3 regions of the Streptacidiphilus jeojiensis genome follow, and region 3 is predicted to be linked to each of the others. Evidence: predicted binding sites of a transcription regulator. Region 3 holds the regulator's gene; each other region holds the start of a gene.
What was found. The regulator HrcA, encoded in region 3, represses chaperone genes, less so after heat shock. The targets are predictions, from matches to a motif close to TTNGCACTCNGNNNNNCNGAGTGCNAA.
Positions count from the first base shown of each region.

Region 1: the regulator HrcA is predicted to act here: its motif matches at 2,707-2,733, upstream of ABUW04_RS26270 (FmdB family zinc ribbon protein).
Region 2: the regulator HrcA is predicted to act here: its motif matches at 969-995, upstream of groL (chaperonin GroEL).

Region 1 covers NZ_JBEUKS010000010.1:95,887-103,338, forward strand. The annotation lists gene ABUW04_RS26260 (penicillin acylase family protein) at 1-899, opposite strand, end outside; gene ABUW04_RS26265 (potassium/proton antiporter) at 1,124-2,617, shown strand; gene ABUW04_RS26270 (FmdB family zinc ribbon protein) at 2,750-3,085, shown strand; gene ABUW04_RS26275 (Crp/Fnr family transcriptional regulator) at 3,218-3,976, shown strand; gene ABUW04_RS26280 (hypothetical protein) at 4,078-4,890, shown strand; gene ABUW04_RS26285 (hypothetical protein) at 4,883-7,452, shown strand, end outside.
Region 2 covers NZ_JBEUKS010000010.1:231,212-238,663, reverse strand. The annotation lists gene ABUW04_RS26840 (MoaD/ThiS family protein) at 1-136, shown strand, start outside; gene ABUW04_RS26835 (cold-shock protein) at 613-813, shown strand; gene groL (chaperonin GroEL) at 1,150-2,772, shown strand; gene ABUW04_RS26825 (hypothetical protein) at 2,861-3,223, shown strand; gene ABUW04_RS26820 (DUF4031 domain-containing protein) at 3,220-3,480, shown strand; gene ABUW04_RS26815 (HD domain-containing protein) at 3,588-4,253, opposite strand; gene ABUW04_RS26810 (copper homeostasis protein CutC) at 4,349-5,053, shown strand; gene ABUW04_RS26805 (HelD family protein) at 5,150-7,282, opposite strand.
Region 3 covers NZ_JBEUKS010000009.1:246,765-254,216, reverse strand. The annotation lists gene ABUW04_RS25235 (glycoside hydrolase family 28 protein) at 1-1,287, shown strand, start outside; gene ABUW04_RS25230 (DUF3097 domain-containing protein) at 1,272-2,105, opposite strand; gene pspAB (PspA-associated protein PspAB) at 2,102-2,686, opposite strand; gene htpX (zinc metalloprotease HtpX) at 2,753-3,673, opposite strand; gene hrcA (heat-inducible transcriptional repressor HrcA) at 3,888-4,919, shown strand; gene dnaJ (molecular chaperone DnaJ) at 4,964-6,109, shown strand; gene ABUW04_RS25205 (16S rRNA (uracil(1498)-N(3))-methyltransferase) at 6,144-6,887, shown strand; gene ABUW04_RS25200 (S41 family peptidase) at 7,089-7,452, shown strand, end outside.

The DNA of each region.
Region 1 (7,452 bases), on a different contig from region 3:
GAGGCCTGCACCGCACTGGAGACGGCGCCGCTGCTGCCGGTGGTCGAGGAGGCCTGGGTCGTCGTGCCGGAACTGCTTCCGCCGCTGCCGGACGAGCCGCCCGACGAGCCCGAGGAGCCCGACGACCCGTCACCGGCCGCCGGGTGGTAGGTGGCCTTGGCGGTGCCGGCGTCGGTGACCGTTCCGGTCTTCAGGATGGTGCTGTTGGTGCTGTACGGGTAGGACGGGTACAGCTCCGCGATCTGCTCCTTGCTGAGCTTCTGCGAGAGCAGCGAGCGGTCGATCTCCTGCTGCATGTTGCCGCTGAGGTCCCAGGCCATCGCCTTCAGCCAGGACACCGAGTCCACCGGGGTCCACGGCGCCGGCTTGTAGCCGCTGTAGGCCGTGCCGAGCAGCGCGTACTCCAGCGAGGCGCCGGCCCCGCCGGGGTGTTCGGCGAGCCAGGCGTTGACGCCGTCCGCGTAGTCCTGGAGGTACTGCTTGGTGGTGGCGTCGAGCTTGGTGTCGTACTCCTGCTGTGCCACGTCGCGCCAGCCCATGGTGCGGATGAAGGCGTCGGTCTCCACCTGTCCCTTGCCGAACATCGAGGCCAGGGTGCCCGCGGTGATGTGCCGGTCGACGTCCATCTGCCAGAAGCGGTCCTGCGCCTGCACGTATCCCTGGGCCTTGAACAGGTCCGCCGGGGTGTTCGCGTAGATCTGCGGGATGCCCTTGCTGTCGCGGTCCACGCTGACCGGCGCCGAGAGCCCGGCGAGCCGCAGCGTGCCGGTGGTCTGCGGGAACGAGGACTTGACGGTCCTCACCCCCAGCCAGCCGCCGAGTCCTGCGCCGGCGACCAGCAGCAGGACGACAAGGATCACCAGCAGTCGGAGCCGGCGGAACTTCTTGGTGCGGGGCATCAGGGTCCTTGTGGGGCAGGGGCTCGTCCGCCGCCTGAGGGCGCGGTGCTGTGCGGCGGAGCCGACGCTAACACTTGAACCGAACGGCCCGATGACTGGTATCGGCCTCCGCATTCGCCCAGATTCTTCACCCTGGACAAGAGATCACCAAGGCAAGGTAAAATGTTAGACAGAGTAATTATCTGACTGCCCGTCTGACGCCTGCCGTTGTGAGGTGCCCCTGAGTGACAGTCCACCATCTCGACACCCTGCTCCTCGCCTTCTCCCTGGTCCTCCTCGTCGCCGTGGCCGCCGTGCGGCTCGCCTCCCGCAGCGGCCTGCCCAGCCTGCTGCTCTACCTCGGCATCGGCGTCGGGCTGGGCCAGGACGGACTGGGCGTCGGATACGACAACGCGTCACTCACCCAGGTGCTCGGCTACGCCGCGCTGGTGGTCATCCTCGCCGAGGGCGGCCTGAGCACCAACTGGACCAGCATCAGACCGGCGGCCCCGGCCGCCGCGGTGCTGGCGACCCTCGGCACCGGCGTCAGCGTCGGGGTCACCGCCCTGGGCGCGCACCTGCTGGTCGGCACCGACTGGCGGCTGTCGCTGCTGCTCGGCGCGGTGGTCTCGTCCACCGACGCCGCCGCGGTCTTCTCGGTGCTGCGCCGGGTCCCGCTGCCGTCCCGGCTCAGCGGGCTGCTGGAGGCCGAGTCCGGCTTCAACGACGCCCCGGTGGTCATCCTGGTCGTCGCCTTCGCCACCACCGGTCCCATCGACAGCTGGTACGTGCTGGTCGGCTCGATCGCCATGCAGCTGGCCATCGGCCTGGTCATCGGGCTCGCCGTGGGCCGGCTGGGCTCGCTGGCGCTGCGCCGGGTCGCGCTGCCCTCCTCCGGCCTCTACCCCATCGCGGTGACCGCGCTGGCCCTGCTCGCCTACGCGGGCGGCGCCCTGCTGCACGGCTCCGGCTTCCTCGCCGTCTACATCGCCACCCTGGTGCTGGGGAACTCCCGACTGCCGCACGGACCGGCCACCCGCGGCTTCGCCGAGGGGCTCGCCTGGATCGCCCAGATCAGCATGTTCGTCCTGCTCGGGCTGCTGGTGACGCCGCACACCATGGGCGACGCGATCGTCCCGGCGCTGGTCGTCGGCCTGGTGCTGGTGTTCCTGGCCCGGCCGCTGTCGGTGCTGCTGACGATGACCCCGTTCGGCATCACGCTGCGCGAGCAGACCCTGCTCTCCTGGGCCGGGCTGCGCGGGGCGGTGCCCATCGTGCTGGCCACCATCCCGGTGGTCGGACAGGTGCCGGGCGCGCACCAGCTCTTCAATATCGTGTTCCTGCTGGTCGTGGTGTTCACCCTGGTCCAGGGCCCGACGCTGCCCTGGGTGGCGCGACGGCTGCGGATCGGCGACCCGGGCCACGCGGACCGGCTCGACGTGGAGTCCGCGCCGGTGGAACGGCTGCGCGGACACCTGCTGTCGCTGACCCTGGCCCCCGGGTCGAGGATCGCCGGCGTGGAGGTCAGCGAGCTGCGGCTGCCCAAGGGCGCCGCGGTCACCCTGGTGGTCCGGGACGGCGCCAGCTTCGTCCCGGGACCCACCACCGTGCTGCGGGCCGGGGACGACCTGCTGGTGGTCACCACCGACCAGGTGCGGGACCGCGCCGAGCGCCGGCTGCGCGCCGTCGACCGGGGCGGCAAGCTCGCCGGCTGGCTCGAACAGCGGGACAGCTACTGACCGTCGCGGAGGCGTCACGGCTCGCATTGCCACAGCTCACAGTGGTCACGGTGGACTATCGCCGCGGAATACCGCATCATTGACCGTCGTTAGCACTCATCAGGCGAGAGTGCCAGCCAGGAGGAAAAGACAGTGCCGACGTACCAGTACCAGTGCACCGAGTGCGGCAACGGCCTCGAGGCGGTCCAGAAGTTCACGGACGACGCCCTGACCGTCTGCCCGACGTGCAACGGCAGGCTTCGCAAGATCTACTCCGCAGTCGGCGTGGTCTTCAAGGGCAGCGGCTTCTACCGCACCGACAGCCGCTCGTCCTCGAGCAGCACGGTGGGGGCGGCCAAGCCGGCCGCGGCCTCCTCGACGTCCTCGTCCGGCGACTCGTCGTCGAGCTCGGGCGGCAGCTCCAGCCCCGCGCCGTCCACCGGGAGCAGCACCGGTTCCAGCTCGGGAAGCAGCTCCCCGGCCGCCTGACCGCACCGAAATTCCTTATTTCCACCGCACGTTGGAAACAATAGTGATCCCAGCGTGACCTAAAGTCATCCCCCTGTGCGCCCGGCTCTGTCACCATCGGTATCCAGCCAAGGCTCACCCGGGGGGGTGTTCATGGGGTTACTCGGCGACGACCAGGCCTTTGCCCGTGCGCTCACCCGCCAGGAGTACGAAGCCTTCCTGGCGCTGGGCCCACGCCGAAGTCTCCCCGCCGACACCGGTCTCATGGTCGAGGGTGACCGCAGCACCCATGTGCTGCTGCTCCTCGACGGCTGGGCCACCGTCTCGGTGAGCACCGACCGCGGCGCCACCCGGCTGATCCTCGGGATCCGCGGCCCCGGCGAGTTACTCGGGGAGCTCGCAGCCCTCGACAACCGTCCTCGAAGCGCCACCGTACGAGCGCTCGGACCGGTCGAGGCAGTGGTGGTTCCGGGCGACAGCTTCCGTCGCTTCCTCGCGGTCAATCCCCGCATCGGCGCCCTGGTGATGCGCCAGCTGGCCTCCCGCCTGCGCAGCGCCGACAGCGAGCGCTCGGCGCTCGCCTCCATGACCGTGCTCCGCAGGCTCGCCGCCCGACTGGTCGAGCTGAGCACCGTGAACGGCACCGGCCCCTACACCCCGGCCGGCCCCTCCGACCGCCGGGGCCGAAAACCGCCGACCGCCGTCGTGCACCTGCCCCAGGACGAACTCGCCGCGACCGTGGGCGCGACCAGGGAAGCCGTGGCCAAGGCACTTCGCCTGCTCCGCGACCAGCAGGTGGTGCGCACCGGCAACCGCAGGGTGGAGATCCTCGAACCCGCCCTGCTGAAGCTGCTGGCGGACGGGGCGGACGGCGGCACCGGCGAACGCCGAGCGGCGGACCGGAACCTGTAAACGGTCACAGACACCGCGACCACAGCGACCAAGACTGGGATTCGAGCACAGAACACAGCAACAGCAGAAGCAGCACCGCCGGCACACCACCAGGGGGGATCGTGCTCGAAGCGACCAACGGCAGCAGCGGGAGCGAAGGCGTCTACGAACTGGTGGTGAGCGTGGACGCCCGCGGCTCGGGGCAGTACGACGACGCCGCCAAGACCCGGATGCGCAGGCAGCTCTACCGCGTGGTGCACGGGGCCTTCGAGTACGCCCGGATCACCGAGGGCGCGCTGCACCTTGAGGACCGGGGGGACGGGGTGCTCGCCGCCCTGGCCGGGATGCCGCCCAGCCGGATGCTGGGGCTGTGGGTGGTCGAGGTGAACGAACTGCTCAAGGAGGAGAACGCGGGGCAGGAGCGGCCGCTGGGGCTGCGGGTCGGCATGCACGTCGGGCCGGTCCGGCACGACGAGGAGGGGATCAGCGGGCAGGCGGTGGACCTGGCCTGCCGGCTGGCCGACTGCCGCACTGCGCGGCTGGCGCTGGAACAGGCCCGTGCCGACCTGGTCCTGGTCACCTCGGACCGGCTGCACGCCGAGGTGGTGCTGCCGGGCGGCCGCTACATCGACCCGGACCAGTACGTCCCGGCCCGGGTCCAGCTGAAGGAGGGGCCCGCGACCGCCTGGTTCATGCTGCCGGGGCGTCCCGCGCCGGTACTGGCGGACGAGACGGCCCAGCCGGAGGCTGCCGGGTCCGCGGGGGCTGCGGGCTTCGCGGAGGAGCAGGCAGGGGAGGCGGGGCGGGAGGGCCCGGACCCGCTGGCGCGGGTCCGGGTCGACAACGGCGACGTCTCGTTCAACTCGCACAACCGCTACGAGGGCCCGACCCACATCGGCCGCACCAACAACTTCGGTGGGGGCGACCGTGCCTGACGACCCGGACGGCGGTGCCGTCGAAGCGCAGCGGCCCCATCGGGGCGGGGAGCACGTCGAGGGTGCCGAGGGCGCCCGGGAGCAGGGCGAGGGCAGGGGCGCGGACCAGGGCGAGGGCCAGGGCCGGGACGAGGGCCGGGACGGGAAGGTCGAGCAGGCCGAGGCCGAACGCGAGGCCGACCGGTTCCGGGAGCTCGCCAGGAAGCCGCTGGGCGAGGGCCAGGACGGCGAGGCGGACGAGCAGGCCGCCGACATGGCCGCGGCGTCCCGGGCCCGCAGCTCCACCCGTGCCAGCTTCCGGGCCGGCGGCGACCTCAACAGCTTCGTCAGCTCGGTGTTCCACCGCGCCCAGATCGGCGATGTGTTCAACCTCAACCTGGGCGCCGGCCGGCCGAGCGCCGCGGCGCGCAGCGGGCCGGTGCCCGCGGAGGAGCTGCGGCGGCTGCGGCGGTACTACGAGGAGCCGCAGGGATACCTGACGCTGCGCCGGATGCTGCACGCCAACCGGCTGCTGCTGCTGGGAGCCGCACCGGGGACCGGCCGCACCAGTACCGCGCTGGCCCTGCTGGACGATCTGACGCCGCACCGGACGGCAGCCCCCGGCCCTCGACCCGACGCGTCGGGCGAGCCGGCGGGCGCCGCCGCCACGGACGACGCGGGCGGTGCGTCCGGGGGCCCGCTCCCGGACGGGGAGGGGAGCACCGCCCGCGTCCGCCGGGTGGAACCCGGCGCCGACCTGACCGCGCTGGACCGGACGGTGCTCGACGGCGATCACCGCGGAGTCGGCTTCCTCCTGGAACTGCCCGCTGGCCTGCCGTCCTCCGCCCTGCCGAACGAGGTGCACCTGGACGTGTTCGCGGCGGCCCTGGCCCGGCGCGACTGCTACGCGGTGCTGGTCGTCACCGTCGGCGCGGCGGTGGTGCCACTGCTGGGCGGGCGCTACGGGACGACCTGCCCGCCCCCGCCCGCAAGCGCACTGCTGGAGTCCCGGCTGCGGGAGCAGCTGCGGCAGCCCCCGGCGGTGCCCCCGACCGGAGCGGGTCCGCAGCCACACGTGGGGATGGCTGCGGGCCCGGCTCCAGAGGAACCCGTTCCGCCCGAACTGCTGCGCGAGGCAGCGGCATTGGCCGAGGACCCGGAGGTGCTGGCCGCGGTGGGCCTGGACGAGCTGCGCCCGGCCGAGGTGGGGCTGCTCGCCGGACTGCTCGCCGGTCACCTGCGCGGCAGCCTGACCCGTCGACAACTCCTGGACGAGTGCCGGACCCTGTCGTTGCGTCAGGCCCAGGAGTGGTTCGCCGGACTGGACCGGGACGCCACCGCCCCGGGCCGCGCAGCCGACTCCGCGCCGGGTCCGGACCGGCTCCCGCACCACCGCACCGCCGACGTGCTGCACCCGGCCGCCTTCCGGGTCGCCCTGGCCGTCCTCGGCGGCCTCACCTACAGCACCGTCTCCCTGGCTGCGCACACGCTGACCTGGGAGCTCTCCATGGAGACGGATCCGGAACGGACCCCCTCCCGGCCGCTGTTCTCCGACGACCCGGAGTCCGACCTGCTGCTGTCCCGCGCCGAGGTCCGGGAGGGGGTGACCGAGACCGCCGGCATCGAGGTGCCGGCCCGGCTGGTCGGCTACCGGGGCGGCGCCCTTCCCGGCGCCGTGCTGGCCGAGGTCTGGGACCGGCACCACGCCGCCAGGGCCCCGATCGTGCGCTGGCTGCGGCAGTTGGCCGACGATCCGCGGCCGCAGGTGTGGGTCCGCGCCGCGGTCGCGGTCGGGGAGCTGTGCGCCCGGGACTTCGACCACGGCCACGAGGAACTGCTGCGGCCGCTCGCCGGCGCCGCCTCCCTGCGCCGCAGGCTGTTCGCCGCGACCGCACTGGACCAGGCGGCCCGGCACGACCGCTACCGCGAGCCGGTCCGCGCCCTGATCGAGGACTGGTCCGGCACGGAGTCCGCGGCGCTGCGCTGGACCGCCGCCATGGGCCTCGGCTATCCGCGCGGCGCGCGGCGCACCTCGGCGGCCCTCGACCGGCTGGCCGGCATCGCGGTCCGGGGCGAGGGCGCGCAACTGCCGGTGGCCTCCTTCAATGTGATCAGGCTCGCGGTCGACGCCGACAGCAGCCTGGCCGTGCTGCGCCGGCTGCACGCCTGGACCAGCGACCGGCGCCCCTCCCACCAGGACCTCGGGCTGGTCGCCATCGTCCGGCTGGCGCTCACCGAGGTGGCGGAGGTCTGGGACGACGAGACCGCCGCCGACCTCGCCGACCGGCTGGACTGGCCGCTGCCGCTCGCGCTCGCCGACGCCCGGCCCGCCCTGGCCGAGCCGCTGGCCGACCTGATGTGGACCGCGCTGCACACGCCCCGGTCCAGGGACGCCGCCCTCGACGCGCTGGAGCACTGGTTCCGGGCCGCCTGGGCCGGCGACCGCCCCAAGGCGCTGCCCGGACTGACCGCGCTGCTCCCCGCGCTGGTCACCCGGGAGGGGGACCGCAGGCCGGTCCGCCAGGTCGTCGAACGCATGCTCCAGGACGAGGACGACCCGATCAGCAGGGCCCGGGCCAGTGA
Region 2 (7,452 bases), on a different contig from region 3:
CGACGACAGCGGCAAGCTGCGCCGCTTTGTGAACGTGTATGTGAACGAGGACGACGTGCGCTTTGCCGACGGCCTGGAAACGGCCACTCCGGACGGCGCCGGGGTCTCGATCATTCCCGCCGTCGCGGGTGGCTGAAATTCGCCGCAGTAATCGCGGGCAGGCCGGGGCGTCCCTTCGGGGGCGTCCCGGCTTTCGCTTTGTCACCTCCCCTCGTGGTGCGCCCCGTCGAGGGCCGGCCGTGCCCCGGTGCGGTGCGGTGGTCCGGGAGAGGTAGAGTGGCTTCCGGTTACCCCTGTTGCTGAGCGGCCAATCCCCACCTGTCCCGTTGACTGAGACAGCGGTGGGCGCAGAGCTGTCACTGGGGCGTCAGAAATTCTTAAGCGAAATGACACATAGGTCCACTATGTCCGGGTCATTTTGCGGACCTTTGTTGCGATAACAATCGCTCCGCCCGTTAAGGCCTCCCAAGAATTCCCTCACTTATGCCCTGTTGCTGAGGGCACCCGAGTGGATACATTCAGCGTCGGTCGAAGCGTTGCGGGTTGCGCGGCGCCTTCGGTCCGGTCCGCGGAGTGCGGTCCGTGAAAGGGCCAGTAATAGGGGAGTTTGGAATGGCTCAGGGCACCGTCAAGTGGTTCAACGCGGAGAAGGGGTACGGCTTCATCGCGGTCGACGGTGGTGCGGACGTGTTCGTCCACTACAGCGCGATCCAGATGGACGGGTACCGGTCGCTCGAAGAGGGCCAGCGGGTCGAGTTCGAGATCTCGCAGGGTCAGAAGGGTCCGCAGGCGGACATGGTCCGCGTGGTGTGACCGCTCGGTGAGCGATCGCTGACTAGTGACAGGACCGGCCGAGCCTCGTTCCGAACGAAGCACAACGCAGGTCTTCCGGTAGGCCCGTACCCCTCGGGGTGCGGGCCTACCGGCGTCCGGGGTCCCCGGCAGGCGGCTGTCTGATCACCCATCTGCTTGCACTCAAGGGGGCAGAGTGCTAATCATTGGCGTTAGCACTCTGAGGTAGAGAGTGACAACGGGCCGGGTAGGTGAGGCCCCGGACGCGGCGGGAAGTGACCGCCGCAGGCCGGGTCCGTCCGTCGCGGGCGCCAGCGCGGTCCACACGCAGCCACCCTGTCCGGGAGGACCACTTCCATGGCCAAGATCATTGCGTTCGACGAGGAAGCTCGTCGCGGCCTTGAGCGCGGGATGAACCAGCTCGCCGACGCTGTCAAGGTCACGCTCGGCCCCAAGGGCCGCAACGTCGTCCTGGAGAAGAAGTGGGGCGCCCCCACGATCACCAACGACGGTGTCTCCATCGCCAAGGAGATCGAGCTCGAGGACCCGTACGAGAAGATCGGTGCCGAGCTCGTCAAGGAGGTCGCCAAGAAGACGGACGACGTCGCGGGCGACGGCACCACCACCGCCACCGTGCTCGCCCAGGCCCTCGTCCGCGAGGGTCTGCGCAACGTAGCCGCCGGCGCCAACCCGATGGCTCTGAAGCGCGGCATCGAGAAGGCCGTCGAGGCCGTCTCCGCGCAGCTGCTGGAGCTGGCGAAGGACGTGGAGACCAAGGAGCAGATCGCCTCCACCGCCTCCATCTCCGCCGCCGACCCGCAGATCGGCGAGCTCATCGCCGAGGCGATGGACAAGGTCGGCAAGGAAGGCGTCATCACCGTCGAGGAGTCGCAGACCTTCGGCCTGGAGCTCGAGCTCACCGAGGGCATGCGCTTCGACAAGGGCTTCATCTCCGCCTACTTCGCCACCGACCTGGAGCGTATGGAGACCTCGTTCGAGGACCCGTACATCCTGATCGCCAACTCCAAGATCGGCGGGGTCAAGGACCTGCTCCCGATCCTGGAGAAGGTCATGCAGTCCGGCAAGCCGCTGCTGATCATCGCCGAGGACGTCGAGGGCGAGGCCCTGTCGACCCTGGTCGTCAACAAGATCCGCGGCACCTTCAAGTCCGTCGCCGTCAAGGCCCCGGGCTTCGGCGACCGCCGCAAGGCCATGCTCGGCGACATCGCCATCCTCACCGGCGGCACGGTCATCTCCGAGGAGGTCGGCCTCAAGCTGGAGAACGCCGGTCTGGAGCTGCTGGGCCGCGCCCGCAAGGTCGTCATCACCAAGGACGAGACCACCATTGTCGACGGTGGCGGCGAGAGCGACCAGGTCGCCGGCCGGGTCAACCAGATCCGCGCCGAGATCGAGAACAGCGACTCGGACTACGACCGCGAGAAGCTCCAGGAGCGCCTGGCGAAGCTCGCGGGCGGCGTGGCCGTCATCAAGGCCGGCGCCGCGACCGAGGTCGAGCTCAAGGAGCGCAAGCACCGCATCGAGGACGCCGTCCGCAACGCGAAGGCCGCTGTCGAGGAGGGCATCGTCGCCGGTGGTGGCGTTGCGCTGCTGCAGGCCGGGATCATCTTCGACAAGCTGGAGCTGGAGGGCGACGAGGCCACTGGCGCCAACATCGTCAAGGTCGCCCTTGAGGCCCCGATCAAGCAGATCGCCTTCAACGCCGGCCTCGAGGGCGGCGTCGTGGTGGAGAAGGTGCGCAACCTTCCGGCCGGCCACGGCCTGAACGCTGCCACCGGCGAGTACGTGGACCTGATCGCGGCCGGCATCATCGACCCGGCCAAGGTCACCCGCTCCGCCCTGCAGAACGCGGCCTCCATCGCCGCGCTCTTCCTCACCACCGAGGCCGTCATCGCCGACAAGCCCGAGAAGGCCGGTGCCCCCGCGGGCGGCGGCATGCCGGGTGGCGACATGGACTTCTGATCCTCCGGATCAGTCGTTCCAACCTGTTCGAACTGCGAGGCGGTCCTCCCCGGTCAAGGGGAGGGCCGCCTCGCGGCATCATGGGGGTATGGATGCCGAGACCGTCGAGACCGCACTGCACAGCGCCCGGGCCGGGGTGCTGCGCGACCTGACCACCCGCGACATCGCCGATGCCGGGGTGGTCTCGCTGCTGGAGGACGCGGTGGCGCAGCGGCGCTGGTGGGTGGAGCAGTGGCCGGACGGCGCGGAGTTCCTGCTGGGGCTGGTCGCCCAGGACATCCAGGACGCCCTGCTGGACTCCTACGGGCGTTGGCCGCTGTGCGGGTCCTGCGCGGTGGAGGGCGAGCTCCAGGCGCTCAGTGTGGAGCCGGAGCTCGGTCCTGACCCGCACTGGGTCTGCGAGAAGGAGGGCATCGTGGTCGCCCCTGTCGGGAGCCTGGGTCCGGCATGATCCTGATCGATCCGCCGGCGGTGCCGGGGCACGGGCGCATGTGGTCGCACCTGGTCAGTGACAGCTCGCTGGAGGAGCTGCATGAGTTCGCGCGGGCGCTGGGGGTGCCGGAGCGGGGGTTCGAGCGGGATCACTACGACGTGCCCGAGCGGTTGTACGCGGCGGCGGTGGCGGCAGGGGCGGAGGCTGTGAGCAGTCGTGAGCTGGTCCGGAGGTTGACGGAGGCGGGACTGCGGCGGCGTAAGCGGGCGCGGTGAGCGTTCGGGGTGGTTGCTGTTCGCGCAGTTCCCCGCGCCCCTATGGGCATGTGCAACTGAGCCAGTTGCAGGCCCCTGGGGGCGCGGGGAACTGCGCGACAAGCCAGCTACGGACGTAGAGCGCTCAGCTCCCACAGGAGGTTGCTCCTGGCCGCGACGGCGTATACGGACTGCGCAGCAGGGGTGCGGTAGAGGCGAGGGAGAGCGAGGAGTTGCTCCAGGACCGCCGCGCGACCTTCGCGGAAGGCGTCGTCGGGGACGAAGGCGTACTCCTCGCGGACGGCCGCCGCGTACGCGGCGTAGGCCGCGGGTGTGCCGCCCAGAACCGCCAGGTCCGCATCGCAGAGGACGGCGCCGTTACGGTCGCCCGCGGCCGCCTCGTGGGTGGCGGTCAACCGGACCAGTCGGGCCGTCTCCGCGGTGACCGTAGCCGGAACCCCTGCCTCCGTCAGCACCCGTTCGGCGAGCCTCGCGCTGCGCTCCTCGTTCTCGGACCGCTCCGGCGCGTAGACGGCGTCGTGGAACCAGGCGGCGAGACGGACCGCGTCGGGGTCCTCCGCCTCGTCCGCGAGCTCGTCGGCGACGTCCAGGACGGCGGCCAGATGGCGCAGCGTGTGGTACTTCCGCTGGGGCTCGGACCAGCGGCGGAGGAGTTCGTCGCCGAAGGGTGCGGAGGCCGCCGACCCGGGGGCGGCGACCCGTCCGAGCAGGGCGGTCCAGCGGTCCAGCAGTGCCGCGGCTAGCGCGGTGTCGGGGTGCGGGGGCGTCGGCATGAGGCCATTGTTGACCAGAGTGGTCGTGGAGTTCATGCGATCAAGGGACGATCAGGACTCGCCGTGCGGCGGCCGGATATGGCAGGCTTAGCAATATGTCTAGACCAATCTTCGAGGTTATCGCCACGTCCGCGCAGGATGCGGTGGCAGCGGCTGCCGGTGGTGCCGACCGCCTGGAGTTGGCCGGTGACATGGCGGCCGACGGACTGACCCCTTCCGTCGAGGAGTTCGCCCGGATTCGTGCCGCTGTGCACATCCCGCTGAGGGTGATGCTGCGCGACGGGGACGGCTTCCTGCCGCGCGATCTGGACGCCCTCACGCGCAAGGCCGAGGCGCTGCGCGCCGAGGGCGCGGAGGAGTTCGTGCTGGGCTTCCTGACCCCCGAGGGGACGGTCGACCTGGACGCCGTGCGGACGGTCCTCGAAGCGATCCCCGGCTGCAGCTGGACGTTCCACCGGGCCCTGGACAACGCGGCGGACCGGGAGGCGGTCCGGGCCGCGATCGACGGGCTGCCGGGGCTGGACACGGTGCTGACCGCAGGGGCGGCGACCGGGGTCGCCAACGGGCTCGGGGTGCTGGCGGCGGAGGTCGCCAGGGCCGGGGAGCCGGGGTACCGGCCGCGGATCCTGGTGGGCGGGGGGCTCAAGGCCGAGCATGTGCCGGGGCTGCTGGCGCAGGGGATCGACGGGTTCCACGTGGGTGGGATGGTCCGTAGCGGGGGGTGGGACACGCCGGTGGACACCGGGTTGGTGCAGGAGTGGCGGCGGTTGGTGGACTCCGAGGCGCACGCGGCGGCCTGACGGGGACCACCGGGGGTGGGGGAACCGCGCGGTTCGGCGTGCACCTGAGTGCATGGTTTGTCGCGCAGTTCCCCGCGCCCCTGTCGTGGCTGCCCGTCAGCTGATGAGTGCGGCCGGGAGTGGGCGGGTGTGGAGGACGGTCAGGCCTGAGACCGGGCGGGTGAGGCAGACGTAGAGGCGGCGGAGGCCGGTGCGGGGGTCGGGCTCGGCGTCGACGATGGCGGCCGGCTCGTCCAGGACGACGTAGTCGTACTCCAGGCCCTTGGCCAGGGAGGCCGGGACCAGGGTGAGCCGGGAGTCGGCGGAGGTCTCGGTGCCGGGGTCCAGGTAGGGCATCCCGGCGGCGTCCAGCGCTGCGGCCAGCAGCGGGATGCGGTGGTCCGCGGCGATCAGGCCGATCGAGCCCTCCTGGCGGAGCGTCTCGCGGCAGGCGGCGACCACGGCGTCGGTGAGGGCGGCCGGGGTGGAGGAGACGGTGGCGTCCAGGGCTGCGGCGTCGTCCATTGCCGCAGCGGGCGCCGGGATGTGGCGGACCGTCAGCGCGCCGTGCGACTCGCGGACCGAGTCGGCCGGCTCCAGGTCGGGGGCGATGCCGGGCAGCAGCCGGGAGGCGTAGCGGATCACCTCGCTGGGGACGCGGAAGGTCTTGGTCAGCGCCTCGATCCTGGAGCCCGGCTTGCCCAGGTGCTCCAGCGCCTCGGCCCAGGTCCCGGTGGCCCACGGGGTGGTGCCCTGGGCGATGTCGCCGAGGACGGTCGCCGACCCGGTGGTGCAGCGGCGGCCGACGGCGCGGTACTGCATCGGGGAGAGGTCCTGGGCCTCGTCCAGCACCACGTGGCCGAGCGAGTGGGTGCGCTCGACCAGGTCGCGGGCCTCGTCGACCAGGACCGCGTCGGCGAGCGACCAGGGCGCGGACTTCACACTGCGCGGGGGCTTGGCCCAGAGCACGGTCCGCTGCTCCTCGGGGGAGAGGACGCCGTCGGCGCACTCGGCCAGGAAGTCGGCGTCGGAGAGCAGCCGGAAGACCAGCTTGGCCGGGTCGACGACCGGCCAGACGGCCTTGACCGCGGCCTTCACCGCGGGGTTGCGGGCCACCGCGTCCTGGACCCGGTCGTCGGGCGCCTCACCGCCGTTCTCCATCTTCACCAGGACGGCGTGCGCGATCCGCTGCGGCAGCGCGGCCAGCGCCGCGCCGTAGCGGATGTCACGGTCCATCAACTCCTGTACCAGCTCCTCCAGCTCGTAGGCCGGGATGCGCCAGCGGCGGGAGCCGCGGACCACCACGCAGGGCTCGGTGGGCATCCGGACGCCGGAGCGGACCGCGCGCTGGAGCACCCGCGCCATCCGGGCGTCGCCCTTGACGATGGCGGCGTCGGCCGGGTCGGTGCCGGTTACCGCGACCTGGGAGACCAGCTCCTCCACGGTGGCCTGGGCCACGTCCAGCTCGCCCAGGGCGGGCAGCACCTGCTCGATGTAGTGCAGGAAGGAGCGGTTGGGGCCGATCACCAGGGTGCCGGTACGGGCCAGCCGCTCCCGGTGCGCGTAGAGCAGGTAGGCGACGCGGTGCAGGCCGACGGCGGTCTTGCCGGTACCGGGCGCCCCCTGGACGCAGACGGTGCCGTGGACGTCGGCACGGACGATCTCGTCCTGCTCGGGCTGGATGGTGGCGACGATGTCGCGCATCGGGCCGACACGGGGACGTTCGATCTCGGCCGTGAGCAGCGCGCTGGCCTGCTCCACCTCGTCGGCGTCGGTGAGGTGCTCGTCCTCGTATGCGGTGAGGTCGCCGCCGGTGTAGCCGAAGCGGCGGCGCAGCCCCACGTCCATCGGGTCCTTGCGGCTGGCCCGGTAGAAGGGCTGGGAGACCGGGGCGCGCCAGTCGATGACCATGGGGTCGCCGTCGGCGTCGTGCACGTGGCGGCGCCCGATGTAGAACTGCTCCCCCTCGGCGCCCTCGGCCTGGTCCATCCCCGGCGCGTGCAGGTAGTCCAGGCGGCCGAAGAACAGCGGGGTGTGGGCGAGGTCGGCGAGGGCCTTGATCCGGTCGGACATCTCGCGCTGGAGGATCGCCGCGTTCACCCAGTTCCCGGTGACGTCGGCGAGGTCCAGCGACTCCACGTCGGCACGCATGGCGCGCAGCGCTGCGCGGGAGCCGGCGAGGTGGTCGCGTTCGCGCTGCAGGGGGTCGGATGACGGAACGGGGGTGTGATCGCTGTGGAGCGAGGGCACGGTGAAGCCTTCCCGGCTGCGGGACACCGGGGGGTGCCCGGCGCGCAGCGGTCTCAAGGGTCGGTGATATTGAGTTCGGAAGCCGCCCGGTACCGGCCGGGCGGCGCACTCCCTGGGCACTCCGGGGTCGGAGGGGGAGGCGGCAGAGCGGACATGCTAGACCCACGGCC
Region 3 (7,452 bases):
ACCCTCAGGTCCGGGCTCACCATGGCCAACGGCTTCTCCAGCACCGCGAACGAGACCACCCCGCCGGACACCGCGCGGATCCAGGCCGCGCTGGACGCCTGCAAGGGCACCGGCAAGAAGGTGGTGCTGGCGGCCACCGACTCCACCCACAAGGCGTTCCTGTCCGGGCCGGTCACGGTCCACGCGGGCGAGGTGCTGGTGATCAACGCGACGGTGACCCTGTACGGCTCGCTGAACGCCGCCGACTACCAGGTGAGCGGCAAGCCGACCTGCGGCACGCTGTCCAGCAGCGAGGGCGGCTGCAGTCCGCTGATCACCGTGAGCGGGGACGACGCCGGTATCGAGGGCGTCCAGAACTCGAGCGGTCAGCAGGGCCGGATCGACGGCCGCGGCGAGGACGACATCCTCGGCACCAGCACCACCTGGTGGGGGCTGGCCACGGCCGCGCAGGCGGCGGGCTCCAACCAGAACAACCCCCGGCTGGTCCAGATCAACAGCTCGGACAACTTCACGCTCTACGACATCGACCTGCTCAACGCCGCCAACTTCCACGTGGTCTTCAACGGCGGCGACGGCTTCACCGCCTGGGGTGTCCGGATCAAGACCCCGGCCACCGCCCGCAACACCGACGGCATCGACCCGGCCGGCGCCACCAACGTCACCATCGCCGACTCCTACATCCAGGACGGCGACGACGGCATCGCCATCAAGGGCGGCTCCAAGGCCAGCAGCAACATCACCGTCAAGGGCAACCACTTCTACGGCACCCACGGCATCTCCATCGGCTCGGAGACCTACAGCGGCGTCAGCAACGTCCTGGTCTCCGGCAACACCGTCACCGGCACCGACAGCGCGGGCAACGTCAGCTCCAGCAGCACCGGGCTGCGGATCAAGTCCTCGGCGGCCAGCGGCGGCACCGTCTCCAAGGTCACCTACACCTCCAACTGCCTGACCGCGGTGAAGGCCCCGCTGGTCTTTGACACCCACTACTCCTCCGGCACCGGCTCCTACACCCCGTACTTCACCGACATCGTCGTCAACGGCCTGAAGTCCACCAGCTCGGTCAGCGGCGCCAAGTCCACCCTGGTCGGCCTGAACGCCTCCCACCCGCTGGGCCTGACCCTGGAGAACGTCAGCCTGGACACCACCGCCGCCACCGCCTCCTACGCGGCGGTCGGCCTCTACAACAGCAACCTCAGCCCCACCGGCACCGGCGTGAGCACCAGCACGGTGGCCGGCTCAGGCTCGGTCCCCAGCTGCACCTTCCCCAGCTACCCGACGCTCTGACCGTCCGTCACGAAGTCGATCAGCTCCTCGACCCGGCCCAGCAGGGCCGGGTCGAGGTCCCTGAAGGAGTCCACCGAGGCGAGGATGCGCTTCCAGGCGGCGGGGGTGTCCACCGGCCAGCCGAGGCGGCGGCAGACGCCCTCCTTCCACTCCTCGCCGCGGGGCACGTCGGGCCAGGCCGCGATGCCCACCGAGGAGGGCTTCACGGCCGCCCAGACGTCGATGTAGGGGTGGCCGACCACCAGCACGTCGGCGCCGCCGACCTGTGCCGCGATCCGGGACTCCTTGCTGCCCGGGACCAGGTGGTCCACCAGCACGCCCAGCCGCCGCCCCGGTTCCGGCGCGAACTCGGCGACGATGGCCGGGAGGTCGTCGATGCCCTCCAGGTACTCCACCACCACGCCCTCGATCCGCAGGTCGTCGCCCCAGACCCGCTCGACCAGCTCGGCGTCGTGGCGGCCCTCGACGTAGATCCGGCTGGGCAGCGCCACCCGGGCCCGCGCGCCCTGGACCGCCACCGACCCCGAGGCGGTGCGGGCCGGGGCGACCGGCACCGGCGCGGCGACCGATCCCGGGCGGACCAGGGTGACCGGCTTGCCGTCCACCAGGAAGCCGCTCGGGGTCATCGGGAAGACCCGCAGCCTGCGGTGCCGGTCCTCCAGCGTCACGGTGAAGCCCTCGGCGGTCTTCTCGCAGCGCACCACGGCGCCGCAGAAACCGGTCACCACCTCCTCCACCACCAGGTCCCGCTCGGCGGGCAGCTCGGGGGCGGGGGTGGAGCGCTTCCAGGGCGGGGTCAGGTCGTAGGTCCGGGTCACAGGCCGGGCGCTCCCCAGACCGGGAACCAGCGGGTCAGGTCCTGCTCGACCCGCAGGTCGTTGCCGAGCATCGCCTTGATCTCCAGCTCCAGCGCGTTGTCGCGCCGCTCCCCGCCGCCGGGCTTGGGGGCGAAGGGGTAGAAGCTGCCGCGCTTGTAGATGTAGACCAGCGCCAGCGGACGCTGCTGGGCGTCGGTGAAGTTCACCAGCGAGCAGAGCAGCTGCGGGCCGAAGCCGGTGCTCTCCAGCGCGGAGTTGATCGCGTGGACGTCGTTGACCAGCGAGACGATGTCCTCGGCGGGCTGACGGGCGGTCATCCAGGAGTAGCCGTAGGAGTCCCGGCTGGACTCGATGGCGATGCCGCCGCGCTCCACGTCGGCGTCCAGCAGTGCCTGCACGTCCTGCTGGACCTGGGCGAAGGCGCCGCCCTCCACGGAGGCGAAGCAGACCGAGCCGACGCCGGTGGGCTTGAAGCCGGCCGCCGCCTCCAGGGTGATCGCGGCCGAGGGCAGCCCGAACAGCTGGTCGAGGTCCGGCTTGACGGGCTTGGTGCGGCCGAGCAGGGCGTCCAGGAAGCCCATGGGTTCGCTCCTCAGAGGGCAGGTGATCAGAGGGCAGGTGACTCAGACAGCAGATGAAGGGCGGGGTTACTGACGGCCCAGTTCGGCGCTGATCCGGCCGAGCTGCTCCAGCCGCTTCTCCAGCGAGGGGTGGGTGGAGAAGGCCTGGCTGGCGACCTGGCGGGCGGAGACCGCCGGGGCGAAGTAGAAGGCGTTGAAGGGCTGGGCCCGGCGCAGGTCCTGGGTGGGAATGGCCGCCATCTGCCCGCTGACCTTGGTGAGCGCCGAGGCCAGCGCCGAGGGCCGGCCGGTCAGCAGCGCGGCCGAGCGGTCGGCGGAGAGCTCGCGGTAGCGGGAGAGCAGCCGGGTCAGCAGGAAGCTGATGGTGTAGACGACGGCGCTGACGCCGATGACGATCAAGGCCGCCACCGCCGTGTTGTCGCCGTCGCGGTCGTCGCGGCTGCTGAAGCCGCCGAACATGCCGAACTGCAGACCGACCCGGGTGATGATGCCGGCCAGCACGCCCAGGAAGCCGGCGATGGTCATCACCGCCACGTCCTTGTGCGCGACGTGCGACATCTCGTGCGCCAGCACGCCCTCCAGCTCCTCCGGCTCCAGCCGGCGCAGCAGACCGGTGGTCACGCACACCACCGCGTTCTTCTCGTTGCGTCCGGTGGCGAAGGCATTGGGGATGTCACTCTGCGCGACCGCGACCTTGGGCTTCTGCATGTCCGCCAGGGCGCAGAGCCGGTCCACCGTGCCGTGCAGCTCCGGGTACTCCTGGGCGGAGACCTCGCGGGCGCCCATGCTGAAGGCCGCGATCTTGTCGCTGAACCAGAACTGGGCGATGAACAGGCCGCCGGCGATGATCACCACGAACGGCCAGGCGCCCTTCAGCAGCACGATCAGTGCGCCCACGAACACCACGTACAGCAGGCCGATGAAGAACATCGTCATCAGCATCCGGCTCGTCAGTCCGCGGTCCGGTGCGAAGCGTGTCCTGGCCATGGCCCCTCCTCGAAAATGTGCGTGCTACCCAATTCTGCCCTGTTCGGGCCTACCAACAGGTACGTACGGGACGGCCCAGGCGTTCCGGTCGCGTACCCTCGCGCCTTACACTGGCCGCACAGCTCTTGGCACTCATTCATCCAGAGTGCCAGTTCTGGCCAGAGTGTTCGGCCCGGCGCCCGGCAGGACCGGTAGGGAGTGAGGTGCGTGCCCCGTGCTTGAGGAGCGCAAGCTCGACGACCGCAAGCTGGCGGTTCTGCGTGCCATCGTCCAGGACTACGTCGGCACCGAGGAGCCGGTCGGCTCCAAAGCCTTGGTGGAACGCCACAACCTCGGCGTGTCGCCGGCCACGGTGCGTAACGACATGGCGACGCTGGAGGACGAGGGCTACATCCACCAGCCGCACACCAGTGCGGGCCGGGTGCCCACCGACAAGGGCTACCGGCTCTTCGTCGACCGGCTCACCGAGGTGAAGCCGATGTCCGGGGCCGAGCGCCGGGCGATCGGCAGCTTCCTGGACCACGCCGTCGACCTGGACGACGTGGTGGCCCGCACGGTCCGGCTGCTGGCGCAGCTGACCCGGCAGGTCGCGGTGGTGCAGTACCCCTCGCTGTCCCGGTCCACGGTCCGCCACGTCGAACTGGTCGCGCTGACGCCGACCCGGCTGATGCTGGTGCTGATCACCGACACCGGACGGGTGGAGCAGCGGCTCATCGACTGCCCCACTGCGGTCGGCGAGACCGTCCTCGCGGATCTTCGCTCCCGGCTGAACACCAGGGCCGGCGGGCAGCGCTTCGTCGAGGTGCCGACGCTGCTCCAGGACCTGCCCGAGAGCTTCGAACGGGAGGACCGGGGCGCGGTCACGGCCGTCCTCAGCACCCTGTTCGAGGCGCTGGCCGAGCAGACCGAGGAGCGGGTCGTGATCGGCGGCTCGGCCAACCTGACCCGCTTCCCGCACGACTTCCCGCTCACCATCGCCCCGGTACTGGAGGCGCTGGAGGAGCAGGTGGTCCTGCTGAAGCTGCTCGGCGAGACCGGCGACGCGGGCATGATGGTTCGGATCGGTCACGAGAACGCCTACGAAGGGCTGAATTCCACGTCGGTCGTGTCGGTGGGCTACGGTTCGGGCGACGAGACCGTCGCCAAACTGGGCGTGGTCGGACCGACGCGGATGGACTACCCGGGCACGATGGGCGCCGTCCGGGCCGTTGCACGATACGTCGGTCAGATCCTGGCTGCGTCCTAGCAGTCCTCTGGACCCCTCGAAACGGAAACAAGCGGAGCATTTTGGTGGCCACGGACTACTACGCGGTACTCGGCGTCCGGCGTGACGCGGGTCAGGACGAGATCAAGAAGGCGTTCCGCCGGCTGGCGCGCGAGCTCCACCCGGACGTCAACCCCGACCCGAAGACGCAGGAGCGGTTCAAGGAGATCAACGCCGCCTACGAGGTCCTCTCCGACCCCAACAAGCGGCAGGTCTACGACCTGGGCGGGGACCCGCTCTCGGCGAGCGGCGGCGGCGCGGGCCCCGGCGGCTTCGGTGCGGGCGCGGGCTTCGGCTTCAGCGACATCATGGACGCCTTCTTCGGCGCGTCCGGGGGCCAGCGCGGGCCGCGCTCGCGCACCCGGCGCGGCCAGGACGCGATGATCCGGATCGACATCGACCTCGAAGAGGCCGCGTTCGGCACCACCAAGGACATCCAGGTCGACACCGCCGTCGTCTGCACCACCTGCAACGGCGAGGGCGCCGCCCCGGGCACCTCCGCGCAGACCTGCGACATGTGCCGCGGCCGCGGCGAGGTGTCCCAGGTCACCCGGTCCTTCCTGGGCCAGGTCATGACCTCCCGCCCGTGCCCGCAGTGCCAGGGCTTCGGCACCGTGGTGCCCACCCCCTGCCCGGAGTGCGCCGGTGACGGCCGGGTCCGCGCCCGGCGCACGCTGACCGTGAAGATCCCGGCCGGTGTCGACAACGGCACCCGGATCCAGCTGGCCGGCGAGGGCGAGGTCGGCCCCGGCGGCGGCCCGGCCGGCGACCTCTACGTGGAGATCAGCGAGAACGCCCACTCCACCTTCCAGCGCCGCGGCGACGACCTGCACTGCACGGTCACCCTGCCGATGACGGCGGCGTCGCTCGGCACCAAGGTCCCGCTGGAGACCCTGGACGGCACCGTCGAGATCGACGTCCGCCCCGGCACCCAGTCAGGACAGTCCATCCCGCTGCACGGACGCGGCATCACCCACCTGCGCGGCGGTGGGCGCGGCGACCTGATAGTGCACGTCGAGGTGCAGACGCCCAGCAAGCTCGACCCCGAGCAGGAGGAGCTGCTGCGGCGGCTGGCCAAGCTGCGCGGCGAGGAGCGCCCCTCGGGGACCTTCGCACCCGGGCAGCAGGGCCTGTTCTCCCGTCTGAAGGACGCCTTCAACGGTCGCTCCTGAGCGCCCGTCAGTACAGCAGTGGAGTAGGTACGGCATGACAGCCCCGGTGTTCGTCGTCGACAGCGCGCAGCTCGCCCCGGTCGGGGCGGTGGTGCGGCTGGACGGCCCCGAGGGCCGTCATGCCGTCGCCGTCCGCAGGCTCGCCGTCGGCGAGCCGGTGGTGCTGGCGGACGGCGCGGGAGCGGCCGTCTCCGGCTCCGTGGTCGGCGTGGTCGGCAAGGACGTGCTGGAGGTCCGGGTCGACGCGCTGCTGGCCGAGCCCGAGCCGGCGGTGCGGGTCGTGGTGGTCCAGGCCCTGCCCAAGGGGGACCGCGGGGAGCTGGCGGTCGAGCTGATGACCGAGGCCGGCGTGGACGAGGTGGTGCCCTGGGCGGCCTCGCGCTGCATCACCCAGTGGAAGGGCGAGCGCGGGGCCAAGGCGCTGGCCAAGTGGCGCGCCACCGCGAGGGAGGCCGGCAAGCAGTCCCGCCGGCTGCGGTTCCCGGTGGTCCGCGACCCGATGACCACCCGTCAGTTGGCCGGACTCCTCTCCGGGGCGGCGCTGGCCGCGGTGCTCCACGAGGAGGGATCGTTGCCGCTGGCCACTGCGGAGCTCCCCGTCAAGGGCGACATCGTCCTCGTCGTCGGCCCGGAGGGTGGCGTCTCGCCGGACGAACTCGCCCAGTTCGCGGCTGCCGGCGCGGCCCCTTACCGCCTGGGCCCGTCCGTGCTCCGCACGTCCACGGCGGGCGTGGCGGCAGGCTCCGTGCTGTTGGCCCGCACCGGGCGCTGGGGCTGACGTCCTTGCTTGGCTGCGGACCGTAGCTGGCTTGTCGCGCAGTTCCCCGCGCCCCTAACGGGGCTGCAACTGAACGGCTGTGGGTCAGTTGCACTCACCTGGGGGCGCGGGGAACTGCGCGAGAACCCCGCTCCCAGCCGCACGTATCGCCGTCAGCCAAAACCTTGCCCCACTGTTCGGGGTGACAGCTAAGGTGACCGCGTGACACACGCCGACAGCTACCTCCGTTACCCCCACGTCCAAGCTGACCTGGTCACCTTCGTGGCCGAGGACGACGTCTGGCTCGCCCCCGTCGCCGGCGGCCGCGCCTGGCGCGTGAGCGCCGACCAGGTCCCGGTGGCCCGCCCGCGGATCTCCCCGGACGGCCGGTGGATCGCCTGGGCCTCGACCCGTGACGGCGCACCGGAGGTGCATGTCGCACCGGCCGACGGCGGCCCCGCGCGACGGCTGACCTACTGGGGCAGCCTGCAGACCACGGTGCTGGGATGGACCGCCGAGGGCGAGGTCCTCGCCCTGAGCTCGGTCGGCAGGATGTCACGGGCGCACCCGTGGGCCTATGAAGTCC